One region of the Streptomyces sp. NPDC059003 genome, then DNA from elsewhere that is predicted to be linked to it. Evidence: riboswitches for the same ligand, from Rfam matches in the RefSeq annotation. Region 1 holds a riboswitch; the other holds the start of a gene.

Region 1 (9,460 bases):
GGGCGACCCCGCGGGCTGCGCCGCCCTCACCGTCACCGGCCTCGCCGAGCTCACCGGCACCAGCGAGGCGACGGTCGTGCGCACCGCCCGCCTCCTCGGCTACCCCGGCTACCGCGACCTGCGGCTCGCCCTCGCCGGGCTCGCCGCCCACCAGCAGTCGGGCCGCGCGCCCGCCGTCACGGCGGACATCGCGGTCGACGACCCGATCGCCGACGTCGTCGCGAAGCTCGCGTACGACGAGCAGCAGACCCTCGCCGACACCGCCGCCGGACTCGACACCGTCCAGCTGGGCGCCTGCGTCAGCGCGCTGGCCGCCGCGCGCCGCGTGGAGATCTACGGCGTCGCCGCGTCCGGGCTCGTCGCCCAGGACCTCGCGCAGAAGCTCCTGCGCATCGGCCAGGTCGCGCACGCCCACTCCGACCCGCACCTCGCCGTCACCAACGCCGTCACGCTGCGCACCAAGGACGTCGCCGTCGCCATCACCCACTCCGGTTCGACGGGCGACGTGATCGAGCCGCTGCGGGTCGCCTTCGAGCACGGCGCGACGACCATCGCGATCACCGGCCGCCCCGACGGGCTCGTCTCGCAGTACGCCGATCACATACTGACGACGTCCACGGCGCGCGAGAGCGAGCTGCGGCCCGCCGCGATGTCCTCGCGTACGAGTCAACTCCTGGTCGTGGACTGCCTGTTCGTCGGGGTCGCCCAGCGCACGTACGAGACGGCTGCGCCGGCGCTTGCGGCGTCGTACGAGGCGCTCGCGCATCGTCACAGTGGCCCCTGACGGGGGCGCCGTCGATCGCGCTGCGCGCTCGCCCTCAAACGCCGGGCAGGCTTTCTTTCCCACCCACCCGCCCTTTCCACCGAAAGAGCCGCACCCCTATGACCTCCACCACCCCGCCCGAGTACGGTGATCTTCGCGCGCAGCTCGCCGCGCTCACCACCGAGGCGTTCCGGCCCGAGCTCGCCGAGATCGACCGGCTGCCCACGCCGGAGATCGCGCGGATCATGAACGGTGAGGACGCGACCGTGCCGACCGCCGTCGCCGCGCAGCTGCCCCGCATCGCCGCCGCGATCGACGCCACCGCGGAGCGGATGGCCCGCGGCGGCCGGCTCGTGTACGCGGGCGCGGGCACCGCGGGGCGGCTCGGCGTGCTCGACGCGTCCGAGTGCCCGCCCACGTTCAACACCGACCCGGGCGAGGTCGTCGGTCTCGTCGCGGGCGGCCCCGCGGCCCTGGTCACCGCGGTCGAGGGCGCCGAGGACAGCCGGGGGCTCGCCGCCGAGGACCTGGACGCGCTCGCCCTCACCCCGGACGACACGGTCGTCGGGATCTCGGCGTCGGGCCGCACCCCGTACGCGATCGGCGCCGTCGAGCACGCCCGCGCGCGCGGAGCCCTGACGATCGGCCTGTCCTGCAACGCGGACAGCGCGCTCGCGGCGGCCGCGGAGCACGGCATCGAGGTCGTCGTGGGCCCCGAACTCCTCACCGGCTCCACGCGCTTGAAGGCGGGCACCGCCCAGAAGCTCGTCCTCAACATGCTCTCGACGATCACGATGATCCGCCTGGGCAAGACGTACGGGAACCTGATGGTCGACGTCCGCGCCTCGAACGAGAAGCTCCGCGCCCGCTCCCACCGCATCGTCGCCCTGGCGACCGGCGCGGGGGACGAAGAGATCGAACGGGCCCTCGCCGCCACGGACGGCGAGGTGAAGAACGCGATCCTCACCCTCCTCGGCGACGTGGACGGCCCGACGGCGGCACGGCTCCTGACCGAGTCGAACGGCCATCTGCGCGCGGCGCTGGCGGCGGCGAACCAGCGCTAGAAACCGGCAGAGACGCGGGTACGGCGAAGGGGCGGCACCCTCCGTGAGGAGAGTGCCGCCCCTTTGTACTGCTCGTACTGCTCGTACTGCTCAGAACAGCCGATCAACCGTGGGGAATCCCCGGGGGCCGATCAGAAGTCCATGTCACCGCCGGGCATGCCGCCCGGAGCGGCCGGAGCGGCCTTCTCCGGCTTGTCGGCGATGACGGCCTCGGTGGTGAGGAACAGCGCGGCGATGGACGCGGCGTTCTGCAGCGCGGAACGCGTGACCTTCGCCGGGTCGATGATGCCCTCGCCGATCATGTCCACGTACTCACCGGTGGCAGCGTTCAGGCCGTGGCCCGGGGTGAGGTTGCGGACCTTCTCCACGATGACGCCGCCCTCAAGCCCGGCGTTCACGGAGATCTGCTTCAGCGGGGCCTCGAGCGCCAGCTTGACGGCGGCGGCACCGGTGGCCTCGTCGCCTTCCAGCTCCAGCTTCTCGAAGACCGAGGAGGCCTGCAGCAGGGCCACGCCACCACCGGCGACGATGCCCTCCTCGACGGCCGCCTTGGCGTTGCGCACGGCGTCCTCGATGCGGTGCTTGCGCTCCTTGAGCTCCACCTCGGTGGCGGCACCGGCCTTGATGACGGCCACGCCGCCCGCGAGCTTCGCCAGGCGCTCCTGGAGCTTCTCGCGGTCGTAGTCCGAGTCGCTGTTCTCGATCTCGGCGCGGATCTGGTTCACGCGGCCCTGGACGGACTCGCTGTCACCGGCACCGTCGACGATCGTCGTCTCGTCCTTGGTGATGACGACCTTGCGGGCGCGGCCGAGCAGGTCGAGACCGGCGTTCTCCAGCTTGAGGCCGACCTCCTCGGAGATGACCGTGCCACCGGTGAGGATGGCGATGTCGCCGAGCATGGCCTTGCGGCGGTCACCGAAGCCCGGGGCCTTCACGGCGACGGACTTGAAGGTGCCACGGATCTTGTTGACGACCAGCGTGGACAGGGCCTCGCCCTCGACGTCCTCGGCGATGATCAGCAGCGGCTTGCCGGACTGCATGACCTTCTCGAGGAGCGGAAGGAGGTCCTTCACGTTCGAGATCTTGGAGTTGACGATGAGGATGTACGGGTCCTCGAGCGCCGCCTCCATGCGCTCCATGTCGGTCGCGAAGTACGCCGAGATGTAGCCCTTGTCGAAGCGCATACCCTCGGTGAGCTCCAGCTCAAGACCGAAGGTCTGGGACTCCTCGACGGTGATGACGCCTTCCTTGCCGACCTTGTCCATGGCCTCGGCGATGAGCTCGCCGATCTGGGTGTCGGCGGCGGAGATGGAGGCCGTGGAGGCGATCTGCTCCTTGGTCTCGACCTCCTTGGCCTGGTCGAGCAGCGCGCCGGAGACGGCCTCGACGGCCTTCTCGATGCCGCGCTTCAGGGCCATCGGGTTGGCGCCGGCGGCCACGTTGCGCAGGCCCTCGCGGACCAGCGCCTGGGCGAGGACGGTCGCGGTCGTCGTGCCGTCACCGGCGACGTCGTCCGTCTTCTTCGCGACCTCCTTGACCAGCTCGGCGCCGATCTTCTCGTACGGGTCCTCGAGCTCGATCTCCTTGGCGATGGAGACGCCGTCGTTGGTGATCGTGGGGGCGCCCCACTTCTTCTCGAGGACGACGTTGCGACCCTTGGGGCCCAGGGTCACCTTGACGGCGTCGGCGAGCTGGTTCATGCCGCGCTCGAGGCCGCGCCGTGCCTCCTCGTCGAACGCGATGATCTTGGCCATGTGAAGTGGTCCTCCCGGACAGGGGTGGAAAACTCGGACCGCGCTGGCGCCCGCGACGGACGGCCTGCCTGCCTTGTGGTTCCTTGCCCCACCCGGCCTGCGGGCCTCACCCACCCGGTCCTTCTGTCACTCTCACGCGGAGAGTGCTAACGCCAATGATTAGCACTCGACCCCTCCGAGTGCAAGGTCGCCCCCCAAGGGCGGCCACCCCACACCCTGCTTCCCCACCCACCCACCGCCGGCGGCGCATGGGGTGGGTGGGCGGGGTAGATCCCGCCGCGAAGCGGCGGGCCGGAGGCGCATCCGACCCGGCGCGGCCGGGTGCGGGCCGGTGGGGGGTTCCGCCGCTACCGCGGCGGTTTGTTTCCCGCCCGCCCGCCCGTTTCCACCCTCCCAGCGGGTGGACGCCCGTCGTGGGGGTTGTTCGCCGTCGGCGGGTGCCGGGAAGGGCGGGAGACCCGCAGCCGCCGACGGCGCACAGCCCCCACCGGCGGCGGGCGGGCAGATGAAAGGCCCGCACCCCGATCCGGGGTGCGGGCCCACGCGCTCGGTGGCCGATCGCGTCAAGCGCCGCTCAGACGGTGACCTTGACCATGTCTGCCTGCGGACCCTTCTGGCCCTGCGAGATCTCGAACTCGACCCGCTGACCCTCTTCCAGGGTGCGGTAGCCGTCCATCTGAATCGCGCTGTAGTGGACGAATACATCCGCACCACCGTCGACCGCGATGAAGCCGTATCCCTTCTCCGCGTTGAACCACTTGACGGTGCCCTGAGCCATGCCTAACTCCCCTATTACTGGCCCTTGCGCAGACCCGCACTTCGCGGACCCGGGTCAGACCTCACCCCCCATGGGTTGGGGGTGTGCGCCGGAACGCGTCGACCGCGGCTGAATGTATCTGTCCAACTGCCGTCTGCAACAGGTCAATCGGACGAGAATTCTGGGCATGCCCGATCGTCGATATCCGGAGAATTCACCGGGGTTCAGGGCAAGTCGGGCCCGACAAATGCCGCGTACGGCGCAAAAAGGCAGGACACTTTGGCTACTTCTTGTCGGCCCGAGGCCGACTTCGTCCATGCGTTCACACCCGCTCCGGGGCCGTTCGGCGCCAAAAGCGAAGCTCTATTCCCAACTGTACCGCGCTCAACCATGCAGAATTGCCCCCTCCGCTTCTCGGGCGGAGGGGGCAATCAGCGGGGTCGTATACGTTCAGCAGCCGCCCGCGACCGCGGGAATGATCGAAATGCCCGCGCCGTCCGGCGTGGCCGTCTGAAGGCCCTGCTCGAACCGGACGTCGTCGTCGTTCACGTACACGTTGACGAACCGCCGCAGCTTGCCCTGGTCGTCGAGGACGCGGGCCGCGATGCCGGTGTGGTTCTTCTCCAGGTCGGCGATGACCTCGGCGAGGTTCGCGCCCTCGGCGGCGACCTCGGCCTTGCCGCCGGTGTACGTACGGAGGATGGTGGGGATGCGGACGTTGACGCTCATACTCTTCACCTCAAAGGTTGGCGCCCCGAAGGGGCGCGGGGAACTGCGCGACCAGCCACAGCGGACCCGCAGGCGACACCATGCTTCAGGTCCTACGGCGCGCTATCCCGCCAGACCCGCGGAGCGGAACGCGTCCAGGCTCGGGCGGATGGTGGCGGTGGCCTGGGAGGTCGCGGCGACCGCGTCGAGGGTCTTGAGGCCGTCGCCGGTGTTGAGGACCACCGTCGTCAGGGACGGGTCGAGCACGCCCGCCTCGATCAGCTTCTTCGTGACGCCGACCGTCACACCGCCCGCCGTCTCCGCGAAGATGCCCTCGGTGCGGGCCAGCAGCTTGATGGCGTCGACGATCTGCTCGTCGGTGACGTCCTCCACGGCGCCGCCCGTGCGGCGCGCGATGTCCAGGACGTACGGGCCGTCGGCCGGGTTGCCGATGGCGAGGGACTTGGCGATCGTGTCCGGCTTCTGCGGCCGTACGACGTCGTGGCCCGCCTTGAACGCCGCGGACACCGGCGAGCAGCCTTCCGCCTGCGCCCCGAAGATCCGGTACGGCTTGTCCTCGACGAGGCCGAGCTTGATCAGCTCCTTGAGGCCCTTGTCGATCTTCGTGAGCTGGGAGCCCGACGCGATCGGGATCACCAGCTGGTCCGGGAGCCGCCAGCCCAGCTGCTCGCAGATCTCGTACGCGAGGGTCTTGGAGCCCTCGCCGTAGTACGGCCGCAGGTTCACGTTGACGAAGCCCCAGCCCTCGCCGAGCGGGTCACCGATGAGCTCGGAGCAGAAGCGGTTGACGTCGTCGTAGTTGCCCTCGATGCCGACGAGCTCGCCGCCGTAGACCGCGGCCATGACGACCTTGCCCTGCTCCAGGTCGTGCGGGATGAACACGCAGGAGCGGAAGCCGGCGCGGGCCGCCGCGGCGCCGACCGCGCCCGCCAGGTTGCCCGTGGACGAGCAGGACAGGGTGGTGAAGCCGAAGGCGCGGGCCGCTTCGAGGGCCTGCGCGACGACCCGGTCCTTGAAGGAGTGCGTGGGGTTGCCCGAGTCGTCCTTGATGAACAACTTGCCCTGCTCGACGCCGAGTTCACGGGCCAGGTTGTCGGCCTCGACGAGCTTGGTCCAGCCCGGGTTGAGGTTGGGCTTGCCGGCGACGTCGGCGGGGACCGGCAGGAGCGGCGCGTACCGCCAGATGTTCGCGGGGCCGGACTCGATCTTCTTCCGGAGCGCCTCCGGGTCGCCGAGCGGCAGGTCGTACGCGACCTCGAGCGGGCCGAAACACTCGGCGCAGGCGAAGATCGGGCCGAGCGGGAAGAGCGTGCCGCACTCGCGGCAGGAGAGGCCCGACGCGGGTCCCAGGTCGACCGGGGTGCCCGTTGCGGAAGGGGTGGCGACAGTCTGCACAGCCATGGAGGCGAGGCCCTTTCTCCTCATCTTCCTCACGACGCATCTCGTCGCGAGACGGAATTGGCACCTTCCCGAGCCGGGAGCCCCGCGGCGCTGATCGCGCACGAGAACCGACTGGAGGGTTGCCGGGGCTTCAACGGGCCGTATCCCTCTGCCCCTCTGGATGAGCGGTATTCGGTTGTGACGGCGGCGACCCCCGACATGCGATGGTCACCGGCGTTGTTCAAGACTGTAACCGAAGGCCAGGACAGTTGAGATAGTCGTCCGAACCGCGAGATGGGTCACAAACGGGAGGAGCCCGCGTGCTGGAAGAGGTCGAGCGCTGGCTGAGCAGGCGTTCCTGGTCCGTGGCCGACCGCCCGCTCCCCCAGCTCATCGCCGCCAAACGCGCCGCGGGCGCCACGGTGAGCGTCGTCCTGCCCGCGCTCGACGAGGAGGAGACCGTCGGTGAGATCGTCGCGGAGATCCGGCGTGAGCTGATCGAGCGGGCGCCCCTCGTCGACGAGCTCGTGGTGGTGGACTCCGGCTCGCGGGACCGCACGGCCGAGGTGGCGCGCGCGGCGGGCGCCCGGGTGGTGTCCCGGGACGACGTGCTGCCCCGCATCCCGGCGGTGCCGGGCAAGGGCGAGGTCCTGTGGCGGTCACTCCTGGTGACGGGCGGGGACATCGTCGCGTTCGTCGACGCCGACCTGAAGGAGTTCTCGGCGGACTTCGTGACGGGCATCGTGGGCCCGCTGCTCACCGAGCCCGACGTGGACTTCGTGAAGGCGATGTACGACCGGCCCATGACGGTCTCCGACGGGCCGGGCGGCGACGCGTCCGGGGCCACCGCGGGCCAGGGCGGGCGCGTCACGGAGCTGATGGCACGGCCGCTGCTCAATATGCACTGGCCCCAACTCGCGGGCTTCGTCCAGCCGTTGGGCGGGGAGTACGCGGCCCGCAGGTCGCTGCTCGAACGCCTGCCGTTCCCGGTGGGGTACGGCGTGGAGATCGGCCTGCTCGTGGACGCGCTGCACACCGTCGGCCTCGACGCGCTCGCGCAGGTCGACGTGGGCGTGCGCAGGCACCGGCACCAGGACGGGCAGGCGCTCGGCCGGATGGCGGCGGCGATCTACCGCACGGCGCAGCTGCGGCTCGCCCGCGGCCACCTCGTACGCCCCGAGCTGACGCAGTTCGTGCGGGGCGCGTCCGGGTTCGAGCCGCGGACGTACGCGGTGGACACGGAGGAGCGGGCGCCGATGGCGGAGATCGAGGAGTACGTGGCGCGGCGCGCGGCCTGAGCGGTTCGGCGCGCGGGTCGAGCGGTTCCCGGACGGCCGTGCTGGTCGTACGCATGCGCGTTTACGGGGTTCCCGGAAGGGCTAGGTTCGATGCCATGGTCTCCGCACACGCCGATGCCGCCCAGGTCCTCGTCGCGTCCAACCGCGGCCCCGTCTCGTACGCCGTCGGGGAGGACGGCGGCCTCGAACCCAAGCGGGGCGGTGGCGGGCTCGTGTCCGGGCTCAGTGCCGTCGGGGAGCGGGCGGACTCCCTGTGGGTGTGCTCGGCGCTCGGCGACGGCGACCGGGAGGCGGTGCGGCGCGGGGTCGCGGAGCCCGGCGTGCGGATGCTCGACATCGACGCCGAGACGCACGCGGCGGCGTACAACGGGGTCGCGAACTCGGTGCTGTGGTTCGTGCACCACATGCTGTACCAGACTCCGCTCGAACCCGCGTTCGATACGGAGTTCCGGGCGCAGTGGGCCGCGTACGAGACGTACAACCGGGCCTTCGCGCGGGCGCTCGCGGAGAGCGCGGCGGACGGGGCGGCGGTGCTCGTCCAGGACTACCACCTGGCCCTCGTCCCCGGACTGCTCCGCGAGCTGCGGCCCGACCTCAGGATCGGCCACTTCTCGCACACCCCGTGGGCGCCCGTGGACTACTTCCGCATGCTGCCCGACGACGTCGCCGAGCAGCTGCTGCGCGGCATGCTCGGCGCGGACCGGCTCGGCTTCCTCACCGGCCGGTGGGCCGACGCGTTCACCGAGTGCTGCGTGCGGTACGTGGGCGGGACCTCCGGGACCCGGGTCGGCGTGCACGGGCTGGGGGCCGACGCGGACTTCCTGCGGGAGCGGTCGCGGCGCGACGACGTGGCGGAGCGGCTCGCCGCGCTGCGGGAGCAGGTGGGGCCCGGCCGCAAGGTCATCGTGCGCGTGGACCGCACGGAGCTGTCCAAGAACATCGTGCGCGGCCTGCACGCCTACCGGCAGCTCCTCGTGGACCGCCCCGAGTGGCGCGAGCGGGTCGTGCACGTCGCCTTCGCCTATCCGTCGCGGCAGGACCTCGCGGTGTACCGCGACTACACGGCGGAGGTGTCCCGGGTCGCCGAGTCCATCAACTCCGCCTTCGGCACGCCCACGTGGACCCCCGTGGTCCTGCACGTCAAGGACGACTTCGCGCGCTCCCTCGCGGCGTACCGGCTCGCCGACGTGGCCCTCGTGAACCCCATCCGGGACGGCATGAACCTCGTCGCCAAGGAGGTCCCCGTCGTCTCCGACGACGGCTGCGCGCTGGTGCTCTCGCGGGAGGCCGGGGCGTACGAGGAGCTCTCCGAGGACGCGATCGGGGTGAACCCCTACGACGTCCTGGGCACGGCGGTGGCCCTCCATGAGGGCCTCTCACTCCCCTACGGGGAGCGGGCCGAGCGCACCAAGCGGCTTGCGGCCGCCGCCACGGCGTTGCCGCCCACGCGGTGGTTCCTGGATCAGCTGGAGGCCCTGACGCCTTCGGCATGACGGGGTGCCGCCGCGCTGCGCGCAGCGGTTTTTTCCCACCCGCCCGCCCGTTTCCACCCTCCCAGCGGGTGGACGCCCCTTGTGGGGGCCGGCCGCCGTCGGCGGGTGCGGACAGGACGGCTAGCGGAGGGGCCTGTGCGCACGTCATGGGGTGCCCTAGGCCAAGGGTCAGGGGAGAGCCTTGGCCAAGGTGGCGAGGAGGTTGACCACTGCTGGGGGGCC
Region 2 (9,460 bases), on a different contig from region 1:
CGGCTGCGCACGGCGGCGCGGGCACCCGAGGTGACGGTCCTGCGCGCCGGAGAGGTGACCCTCGACCTCCGTACGCGCCGGGCCCGTTCCGGTGAGCGCACGGTGGATCTGACGGCGCGTGAGTTCGTGCTCCTCGAACTGTTCCTGCGGCACCCGGGGCAGGTCCTGTCGCGCGAGCAGATCCTGTCGCACGTGTGGGGGTACGACTTCGATCCGGGGTCGAACATCGTGGACGTGTACGTACGGGCGCTGCGCAAGAAGCTGGGCGCGGACCGCCTGGAGACGGTACGGGGCATGGGCTACCGCCTGCCCGCGTGAAGTTTCCTTCATGTGCGGCTCATTGAGGGCTCACCGCGCGCCTGAACCCTTGCTCGGGTGACACTGACCCTGCGGCAGACGGTCCTGCTCTGCGCGGCGCTGAGCCTGTGCGCGCTGCTCGCCGTCCCCGGCAACTTCCCGGGCCTCGGCGGCGACGCCCGGCTCACCCTCTGCGTGTTCGCGCTCGCGACCTGCGCCTGGATCGGCACGCCGATCGACGACACGTACATCGCGCTCGGCGCCGGGCTCGCGCTCACCGCCACCGGCGTCATCAGCAGCGACACCCTCTTCGGCACGCTCGGGGACGACACGGTGTGGCTGCTGATCTGCGCGTTCGTCCTCGCGGCCGCCGTCGCGCGCAGCGGGCTCGCGGGGCGTGCGGCGGCGTTCCTGGTCGGCGGGGCGCGCACCGTACGGCAGCTGACGCATCTGACGACCGCCGCGCTCGTCGTCACGGCCTTCGCGGTGCCCGCCACGTCCGGCCGCGCCGCCCTCGCGCTGCCCGTCTTCCTCGCGCTCGCCAAGGCGCTCGCCGACCGGAGACGACTGGTCGTGATGCTGGCGCTGCTGTTCCCCACCGTGATCCTGCTGTCCGCGGTCGCGACCCTGATCGGCGCGGGCGCGCATCTGATCACGGTGTCCGTCCTGTGGGAGAGCACCGGGGACGAGATCGGCTTCGCGCAGTGGCTGCTGCTCGGGCTGCCGCTGGCGATCGCGTCGTCCCATCTCGCCGCCGAGACCGTACTCCTGACGACGACCCGCCGCGCCGACCGCACGGCCCCCGTCGCCCTCACCGCCGACCGGATCCAGGAACACCTGGAGGACCCCGGCCATCGCGTCACCGGCCCCTGGAACCCCGCCGAGACGCGCTGCGCACTGCTCCTCGCCACGGTCGTCGCCCTGTGGTGCAGCGAACCGCTGCACCACGTGCCGCCCGCCGTGGTCGCGCTGATCGGCGCGGTAGTGGCGGCGTCGCCCGCGCTCGGCACCGTACGGCTCAAGGACGCCCTGAAGACCGTGCCGTGGTCGCTGCTCCTGTTCATGGCGGCGACGATGGCGATGGGCGTCGCGCTCGCCGAGTCGGGCGCGGCGCGGTGGCTGGTGTCGGGCCTGCCGGCCGACCTGCCGCCCTGGCTGTTCCTGGCCGCCGTGATCGCGCTCAGCACGGCGGCCCACCTCGTCCTGCAGTCCCGCTCGGCCCGCTCGTCCGTCCTGGTCCCCCTGGTGGTGGCCGCGGCCGTGAGCTCCGGCGTGAACCCGGTCGCGGCGGCCCTCGCGTCCACGGCGGCCGCGGGCTTCTGCCACACCCTGCCCGCGTCGGCGAAGCCGGTGACCCTCTTCGCCGAGATCCCCGGCGTCCCCACCTACACCTCCCGCGACCTCCTCCGCCTCTCCGCCGTCCTGGCCCCCCTGACGGCGGCGCTCGTCCTGCTGTTCGCGGTGGCGGTGTGGCCGCTGCTGGGCGTGCCGGTGTCGCGGTGAGGGCCCCTCTCACCCCGCCCATCACCCCTCACCCCTCACCCCTCACCCCTCACCCCGCCCAACACCCGTCCCCCACCAAGGAGCCCCCCATGCCCCTGACCCAAGTAGCCATCGCCCCCAGCGGCTTCAAGGAGTCCCTGTCCGCGCAGGCCGCCGCCGAGGCCATTGCCGTCGGCGTGCGCCGCGTCGTGCCCGACGCCGTGGTCGACCTGATCCCGCTGGTGGACGGCGGCGAAGGCACCGCCAAGGCGCTCGCCACGACCCCCGGCGGGCGGCTCGTCGCGCTGCCCGCGACCGGCCCGGTCGGCGAGCGCATCGGCACCCACTTCGCGCTGCTCGACTCCGGCCGCACCGCCGTCGTCGAGATGGCCGCGGCGGCGGGGCTCGGCCTGGTGCCGCGGGACCTGCGCGACCCGGGGGCCACCACGACGTACGGCGTGGGTGAGCTGATCCGGGCCGCGCTCGACACGGGCGCGCGCCGCGTGCTCGTCGGCTGCGGCGACTCCGGTACGTCGGACGGCGGCGCCGGCGCCCTCCAGGCCCTCGGCGTCCGGCTCCTGGACGGCGACGGGTGGGAACTCCCGCGCGGCGGCCGGGAGTTGTCGCGTCTGCACCACATCGACGCGACCCACCTCGACCCGCGCCTGGCCGCGACCGAGCTCCTCGTCGCCTGCAACCCGCACAACGTCCTGTGCGGCGAGCACGGCGTGGCCCGCGTCTTCGGCCCGCAGAAGGGCGCGACCCCGACCCAGGTGGAGGAGCTCGCGGCGGGCCTCGAACACTGGGCGTACATCCTGACCCGGGACCTGGGCCTCAGCGTCGACCTCTTCCGGGGCCCCGGCACCGGCGCGTCCGGCGGCCTCGGCGCGGGCCTCGCAGCGCTCGGGGGCCGGCTGCTCCCGCGCTTCGACGTGTTCCTGGACCAGGTCGACCTGGACGCCCGGCTCGCCCGCGCCGACCTGGTCGTCACCGCCGAGGGCGCCCTCGACCACCAGACGCCCCGCGGCAAGGTCCCGGCCGAAGTGGCCCGCCGTGCCAAGCGGTCCGGCCGCCCGGTCCTGGCGCTCGCGGGCACCATCGGCGAGGGCGCGCACCTGGTGCGGGCGGAGGGCGTGGACGCGTACAGCGCCATCCTGCCCGCACCGGTGTCGCTGACGGAGGCCCTGGGCCGCGGGGCCGAGTTCCTCACCGACGCGACCGAACGGGCGCTCAGGATGATCCAGCTCGGCTCACGCCTCCCGGCCCCGGCAGAGGGTCACGCGGCGGATCAGGCGGCGGTGTCCGGCACGCAACGCCCGTCCTCCGTACGGTAGTTCCACCGCGCACCGTCGGCGACGAGCTCCTTGACGGCCCGTACGAACCGCTCCACGTGCTCGTCGGGGGTGCCCGCGCCGAAGCTCACCCGGATGGCGTTGAGCGACCGTTCGCCGGGCGCGGCCTCCGGGGCGCCGCACTCGCCGGGCTCGTCGGGCTCGCTGCCGAGCAGGGTGCGCACCAGCGGGTGCGCACAGAAGAGCCCGTCGCGCACGCCGATCCCGTACTCGGCGGACAGCGCGGCCGCGAAGTGCGAGCTGTTCCACCCGTCCACGACGAACGAGATGACGCCCACGCGCGGCGCGTCGTCCCCGAACAGCGAGAGCACCCGCACCTGCGGCACCTCGGCGAGCCCGTCCCGCACCGCGCGGATCAGGTGCCGCTCGCGCTCGACGAGCGCGTCGAACCCGGCGTCCCGCAGGGCCTTGCAGGCGGAGGCGATGGAGTAGACCCCGATGACGTTGGGCGAGCCGGCCTCGTGCCGCGCCGCCGAGTCGTGCCACTCGACGTCCACTCCCCCGTCGGTGCGCCGCGTCACCTTCCGCGAGGCGCCGCCGCCCGCGAGGTAGGGCTCGGCGCCGCGCAGCCAGTCGGCCCGCCCGGCGAGCACGCCGGAGCCGAACGGCGCGTACAGCTTGTGCCCGGAGAAGGCGACCCAGTCGACGTCCAACTCCCGTACGGAGACGGGGTGGTGGGGCGCGAGCTGGGCGGCGTCGAGGACGATCCGGGCGCCGTGCGCGTGCGCGGCGGCGGCCAGCTCGCGCACCGGCCACAGCTCGCCCGTCACGTTCGACGCGCCGGTCACGCACACCAGGGCGGGACCGTAGGGCTCGCGGTCGGCGAGGGCGCGCTCCAGGGTCCGGACGGCTTCCTCGTGGGTGCGGGGGGCGTTCAGGTAGGTGACGCGGGCGTCGCGCCACGGAAGGAGCGAGGCGTGGTGCTCGGTCTCGAAGACGAAGACCTGGCAGTCGGCGGGGACGACGGCGGCGAGCAGGTTGAGCGAGTCGGTGGTGGACCGAGTGAAGATCACCTGGTCCCCGTCCCGGCAGTCGAGGAACTCCGCGACGGCCTGCCGCGAGTTCTCGAAGAGGTCGGTGGACAGCTGCGACAGATATCCGGCGCCGCGGTGCACGCTGCCGTAGTACGGCGCGTACGCGGCCACGTCGTCCCACACCCGCTGCAGGGCCGGCGCGCTGGCCGCGTAGTCGAGCGCGGCGTACGTCACCTCGCCGCCGGTGACGAGGGGGACGGTGACATCACGGCCGAGCACGGGCAGCGGCTCGGCGCAGCAGGGGTCGGCGGACTCGGCGGACTTCGCGGCGGACTCGGTGACAGCGGTGGTGGCAGGCATGGCGAACTCCCGTAGAAGGCAAGCGACATCGCTGCGCCGGACCTCGGTCGACGGAACCCGTCAGGACCGGTCGACGGCACAGGAGAGAAAGGGTGAAAGGGGGTACGGAAACGGGGCCCGAGGCCCTATCGCATTCGCTGGCTCACGAGACTGCTCCCTCGACGACCAGGACCCCTGGTGACGCGAGGGGTCCGCGCTTGCGGTGAACCTTGCTGTCCACCGCCTGGTCTTCACCCGGGGCACCCCGCCACGGACGGAGGGTTGCCGAACAGCGGGCCGGGGCCGTAGTCGCTGTTACTCATGACCTGCGCAGCATCTTGCCACACGATCTTCAAGGCGCAACACCGCAGTCCAGGATCCGGACTGCGGTGTGCGCCACACCCGAAGGGCGCTCAGCGGTTGCTGGCCGCGACCCAGCGCGCGAGCGCGGCCCGCGCCGCGCCCGAGTCGATCGACTCCGCGGCCTTCGCCATGCCGGCCTTGAGCTGCGCCACCAGAGTGGCGTCGCCCGGCTCCAGGGCGACGAGCGCCGCCGCCGCGTTCAGCAGCACCGCGTCCCGCACCGGTCCGGTCTCCCCGTCGAGGAGCCGCCGCGCGACCTCCGCGTTGTACGAGGCGTCGGCGCCCCGCAGCGCCTCGACCGGGACCAGGCCGATGCCGACGTCCCGCGGGTCGAAGGCCTCCTCGCGGACGCCCCCTTCGCGTACCACCCACACCCGGGACGTGGCCGTCGTGGTGAGCTCGTCGAGGCCGTCGTCGCCGCGGAAGACGAGCGCCGACGAGCCGCGCTCGGCGAGGACGCCGGCGAGGATCGGCGCCATCCGCGTGTCGGCCACGCCGGTGGCCTGCGCCCGCACCCGGGCGGGGTTGGTGAGCGGGCCGAGGAAGTTGAACGTCGTCCGGATGCCCAGCTCGCGCCGCGCGGGCGCGACGTGCCGCAGCGCGGGGTGGAACTTCACCGCGAAGCAGAAGGTGATGCCGGCCTCGTCCGCGACCTGCCGCACCCGCTCCGGCGTCAGCTCCAGGTTGACGCCGAGCTTCTCCAGGACGTCGGAGGCCCCGGACGCGCTGGACGCCGCGCGGTTGCCGTGCTTGACGACCTTCGCGCCGGTCCCGGCGACGACGATCGCGGACATGGTGGAGATGTTCACGGTCTTGGCGCCGTCGCCGCCGGTGCCGACGATGTCGACGGTCGGGCCCGGCACGTCGATCACATGGGCGTGCGCGTACATCGCCCGTACCAGACCGGTGATCTCCTCCACGGTCTCGCCCTTGGCGCGCAGGGCCACCGCGAAGGCGGCGATCTGCGCGTCCGACGCCTCGCCGCGCATGATGCGGTCCATCGCCCAGGCCGTGTCGTCGGCGCTCTGGTCGCGCCCTTCGAGCAGTCCGTTCAGCACGTCGGGCCAGGAACGGGCCGCCGCGGTGTCGCCTCCTGCGGGGGTCACAGCGCTCATGGCCGCTCCTGGGTTCGTAGACGAAGACATCCCAAGCACTTGGGGTGGGTCCACCCTATCCAGCCCCGGGCACGGCAAAGAGCCCCGTCCATGCACTGGACGGGGCTCTTGCCGTGGCGACCGTGAGGTCGGAGCGTCAGCTCAGAAGGCGATCAGTGGTGGCCGTGACCGCTGGTGATCTCCTTGTACTCCTCGACCGTGGGCTTGGGGATCTGGCTGTCCTCGCCGTACATGCCCTCGGACAGCTTGGCCCGCAGCTTCTGCGCGCCCTTCACCTTGCGCTCCACGCCGTTCTCGTCGACCGTCGGGCCGATCTCGACCGGCTTGTACTGCTCGTGCGCGGTGAGGGTGTGCAGCTTCTCCTGGTCGAGCGGCTCGTGCACTTCGATGAACTCGCCGTGCGGCAGGCGCTTGATGATGCCGGACTCGCGCCCGTGAAGCACCTTGTCCTTGTCGCGCCGCTGGAGGCCCAGGCAGATCCGCTTGGTGACGACGAACGCGATGACCGGTCCGACGAAGAAGAAGATCCGGACGAACCAGGTGATGGCGTTCAGCGACAGGTGGAAGTGCGTGGCCCACAGGTCGTTTCCACCACCGACCAGCATCACCATGTACGCGGTGATCCAGGCGACACCGAAGGCGGTACGGGTCGGGGCGTTGCGCGGGCGGTCCAGGATGTGGTGCTCGCGCTTGTCGCCGGTGACCCAGGACTCGATGAACGGGTAGACCGCGATGGCCACCAGGACCAGCGGGAAGATGATCAGCGGGATGAACACGCCCAGGACCAGCGTGTGGCCCCAGAGGTTGATCTCCCAGCCCGGCATGACACGGATCAGACCCTCGGCGAAGCCCATGTACCAGTCGGGCTGGGCGCCGGTGGACACCTGGTCCGGGCGGTACGGGCCGAGCGCCCAGATCGGGTTGATCGAGGCGATCGCCGCGATGGCCGCGATGATGCCGAAGACCAGGAAGAAGAAGCCTCCGGCCTTGGCCATGTAGACCGGGAGCAGCGGCATGCCGACGACGTTCTTGTTGGTCTTGCCGGGGCCCGCGAACTGCGTGTGCTTGTGGTAGAAGACCAGGATCAGGTGCGCCACCACGAGGCCGAGCATGATGCCCGGCAGCAGCAGGATGTGGACCGAGTAGAACCGGGCCACGAAGTCGCCGCCGGGGAACTCGCCGCCGAACAGGAACATCGAGATGTACGTGCCGACGATCGGCACCGACAGGATCGCGCCCTGCATGAAGCGGACACCGGTGCCGGAGAGCAGGTCGTCCGGGAGCGAGTAACCGGTGAAGCCGGTGAACATGCCGAGGACGAACAGCAGGAAGCCGAACAGCCAGTTGACCTCACGCGGCTTGCGGAACGCGCCGGTGAAGAACACGCGCATCATGTGCACGAACATGCCGGCGAGGAAGATCAGCGCCGCCCAGTGGTGGATCTGCCGGATCAGCAGACCACCGCGCACATCGAAGGAGATGTGCATGGTCGAGTTGAACGCCTCGGACATCAGCTGGCCCTGCAGGGGCACGTAGCTGCCGTGGTACTCCACCTCGTTCATCGACGGGTGGAAGAACAGCGTCAGATACACACCCGTGAGGATGATGATGATGAAGCTGTAGAGGCAGATCTCACCGAGCATGAAGGACCAGTGGTCCGGGAAGATCTTGCGCATGTTGGCCTTGGCCAGGGAGTAGATCCCCAGGCGGCCGTCGGCCCAGTCGGCGACCCGCTCACCGGCGGGCGCTTTCTTGCGGCTGTCGGCCGACGCGGCCGACGCCGCTGGCGACGTGTTGTTCTCGGTGCTCATCCGCGCTCCCAGAAGGCAGGACCGACGGGCTCTTCGAAGTCGCCGAGCGCCTCGAGGTAGCCCTCCTCGTTCACGCCGATGCGCAGCTGCGGCAGCGCGTGACCGGCCGGGCCGAAGATCACTCGGGCACCGTCGGAGAGGTCGAAGGTGGACTGGTGGCACGGGCAGAGGACGTGGTGCGTCTGCTGCTCGTACAGGGAGATCGGGCAGCCCACGTGGGTGCAGATCTTGGAGTACGCGACGACGCCTTCGTGCGACCACTCCAGCTCGCGCTTGTCCTTGATGTCGGCCGGCTGGAGCCGGACGATCATCAGGGCGGCCTTGGCGATCTGGGTCTGGAAGTCGTGGTCGTGCTCCTCGAGGCCCTCCGGCTTGGCGAAGGTGAGGGAGCCCACGGCGACGTCCGAGGGGCGCAGCGGCTCGTTCGTGTTCATGTTCACGAGCAGCTTGCCCTTGGACCACAGCGTGTGCCGCAGCTTGTCCTCCGGCAGCGGACCGAGGTCACGCAGCAGGACGACACCGGAGAGCGGTACGAGGGTGAGGGCGCCGAACATCGTGTTGCGGATCAGCTTGCGGCGGCCGATCGCCGACTCCTTCGCGCCCTGCGCGAAGTCGTCGAGGACCTTGGCCTTGACCTCGGGCTCGGCCTCGATCGGGTGCCGCTCGTCGGCGATCTCCACGTCGGACATCAGGGTGCGGGCCCAGTGGACCGCGCCCGCGCCGATGCAGAAGAGCGCGATGCCGAGGGTCATGCCGAGCGCGAAGTTGAGCGCGCTGATGTGCCCGATCGGCCAGATGTAGACGTTCTTGTCGACCGGGAACGCCACGTACGAGGCGATGAAGCCGACGGTGGCGAGCATCGACACCGTGAACAGCAGGGCGACCGTGCGCTCGGAGCGCTTGGCGGCCTGCTCGTCGATGTCCTGGACGCGGTGCTCGTGGGGCGGCAGCCCGGGGTCCGCGAACGGGTTGTCCGTGCCTGCAACCTCCCCCACCCTCAACTTCGTTCGGGCGGGGGTGCCCCCTCCCGCACCGTGCTCGGATTCCTGCGCGCTGGGCAGGTTCTCTTCTGGGGTTTCTTGGCTGCTCATGACTTCTTGGCCTTTGCGGTCCGGGCGGCGACCCACACGGCGGTCGCGATCAGCGCGCCGAGGCCGAAGATCCAGGCGAACAGGCCCTCGCTGACCGGTCCGAGACCGCCCAGCTTGAGACCGCCCGGGCTCTCGGTCTTCTCACCGTTGACCGCGTCGATGTACGCGATGATTTCCTTCTTGTTCTTCTCCGGCATCGTGGTGTCGGGGAAGGACGGCATGTTCTGCGGGCCGGTCTGCATGGCCTCGTAGATGTGCTTCGGGCTGACGCCCTCGAGGCTCGGCGCGAACTTGCCGTGGGTCAGCGCGCCACCCTCACCGGTGAAGTTGTGGCACTGCGCGCAGTTCGTACGGAACAGCTCGCCGCCCTTGGCGATGTCGGCGCCCTCGGGGCTGACCTGCTTCTTGGTCGGCACGGAGGGACCGGCGCCGAGCGAGGCGACGTACGCGGCCAGCTGGTCGATCTCGGCCTGGCTGTAGATGACCTTCTTCTTCGGCGCCTGGGCGCCCTGCTGCTGCAGCGGCATGCGGCCGGTGCCGACCTGGAAGTCGACGGCTGCGGCGCCGACGCCCACCAGGCTCGGGCCGTCGGTGGTGCCCTGACCGCCGGTTCCGTGGCAGCTGGAGCAGCCCACG

What was found. A riboswitch is a leader RNA that binds a small molecule or an ion and turns the genes downstream of it on or off. The one in region 1 is predicted to bind S-adenosylmethionine.
Region 2: linked by a shared signal. The riboswitch ahead of ACFWZ5_RS31275 (aminotransferase class V-fold PLP-dependent enzyme) and the one ahead of thrC (threonine synthase) in region 1 are both predicted to bind S-adenosylmethionine.

What each region holds. Positions count from the first base shown of each region.
Region 1 covers NZ_JBHYJH010000209.1:2,854-12,313, forward strand. Annotated here, with positions in the region: gene ACFWZ5_RS40185 (MurR/RpiR family transcriptional regulator) at 1-784, shown strand, start outside; gene murQ (N-acetylmuramic acid 6-phosphate etherase) at 883-1,827, shown strand; gene groL (chaperonin GroEL) at 1,959-3,581, opposite strand; gene ACFWZ5_RS40200 (cold-shock protein) at 4,156-4,359, opposite strand; gene ACFWZ5_RS40205 (MoaD/ThiS family protein) at 4,789-5,067, opposite strand; gene thrC (threonine synthase) at 5,170-6,492, opposite strand; SAM riboswitch class I at 6,486-6,635, opposite strand; gene ACFWZ5_RS40215 (glucosyl-3-phosphoglycerate synthase) at 6,768-7,745, shown strand; gene ACFWZ5_RS40220 (trehalose-6-phosphate synthase) at 7,841-9,238, shown strand; gene otsB (trehalose-phosphatase) at 9,407-9,460, opposite strand, start outside.
Region 2 covers NZ_JBHYJH010000114.1:13,049-22,508, reverse strand. Annotated here, with positions in the region: gene ACFWZ5_RS31290 (response regulator transcription factor) at 1-318, shown strand, start outside; gene ACFWZ5_RS31285 (SLC13 family permease) at 376-1,800, shown strand; gene ACFWZ5_RS31280 (glycerate kinase) at 1,890-3,113, shown strand; gene ACFWZ5_RS31275 (aminotransferase class V-fold PLP-dependent enzyme) at 3,068-4,465, opposite strand; SAM riboswitch class IV at 4,654-4,771, opposite strand; gene trpD (anthranilate phosphoribosyltransferase) at 4,858-5,922, opposite strand; gene ACFWZ5_RS31265 (cytochrome bc complex cytochrome b subunit) at 6,075-7,733, opposite strand; gene ACFWZ5_RS31260 (Rieske 2Fe-2S domain-containing protein) at 7,730-8,824, opposite strand; gene ACFWZ5_RS31255 (c-type cytochrome) at 8,821-9,460, opposite strand, start outside.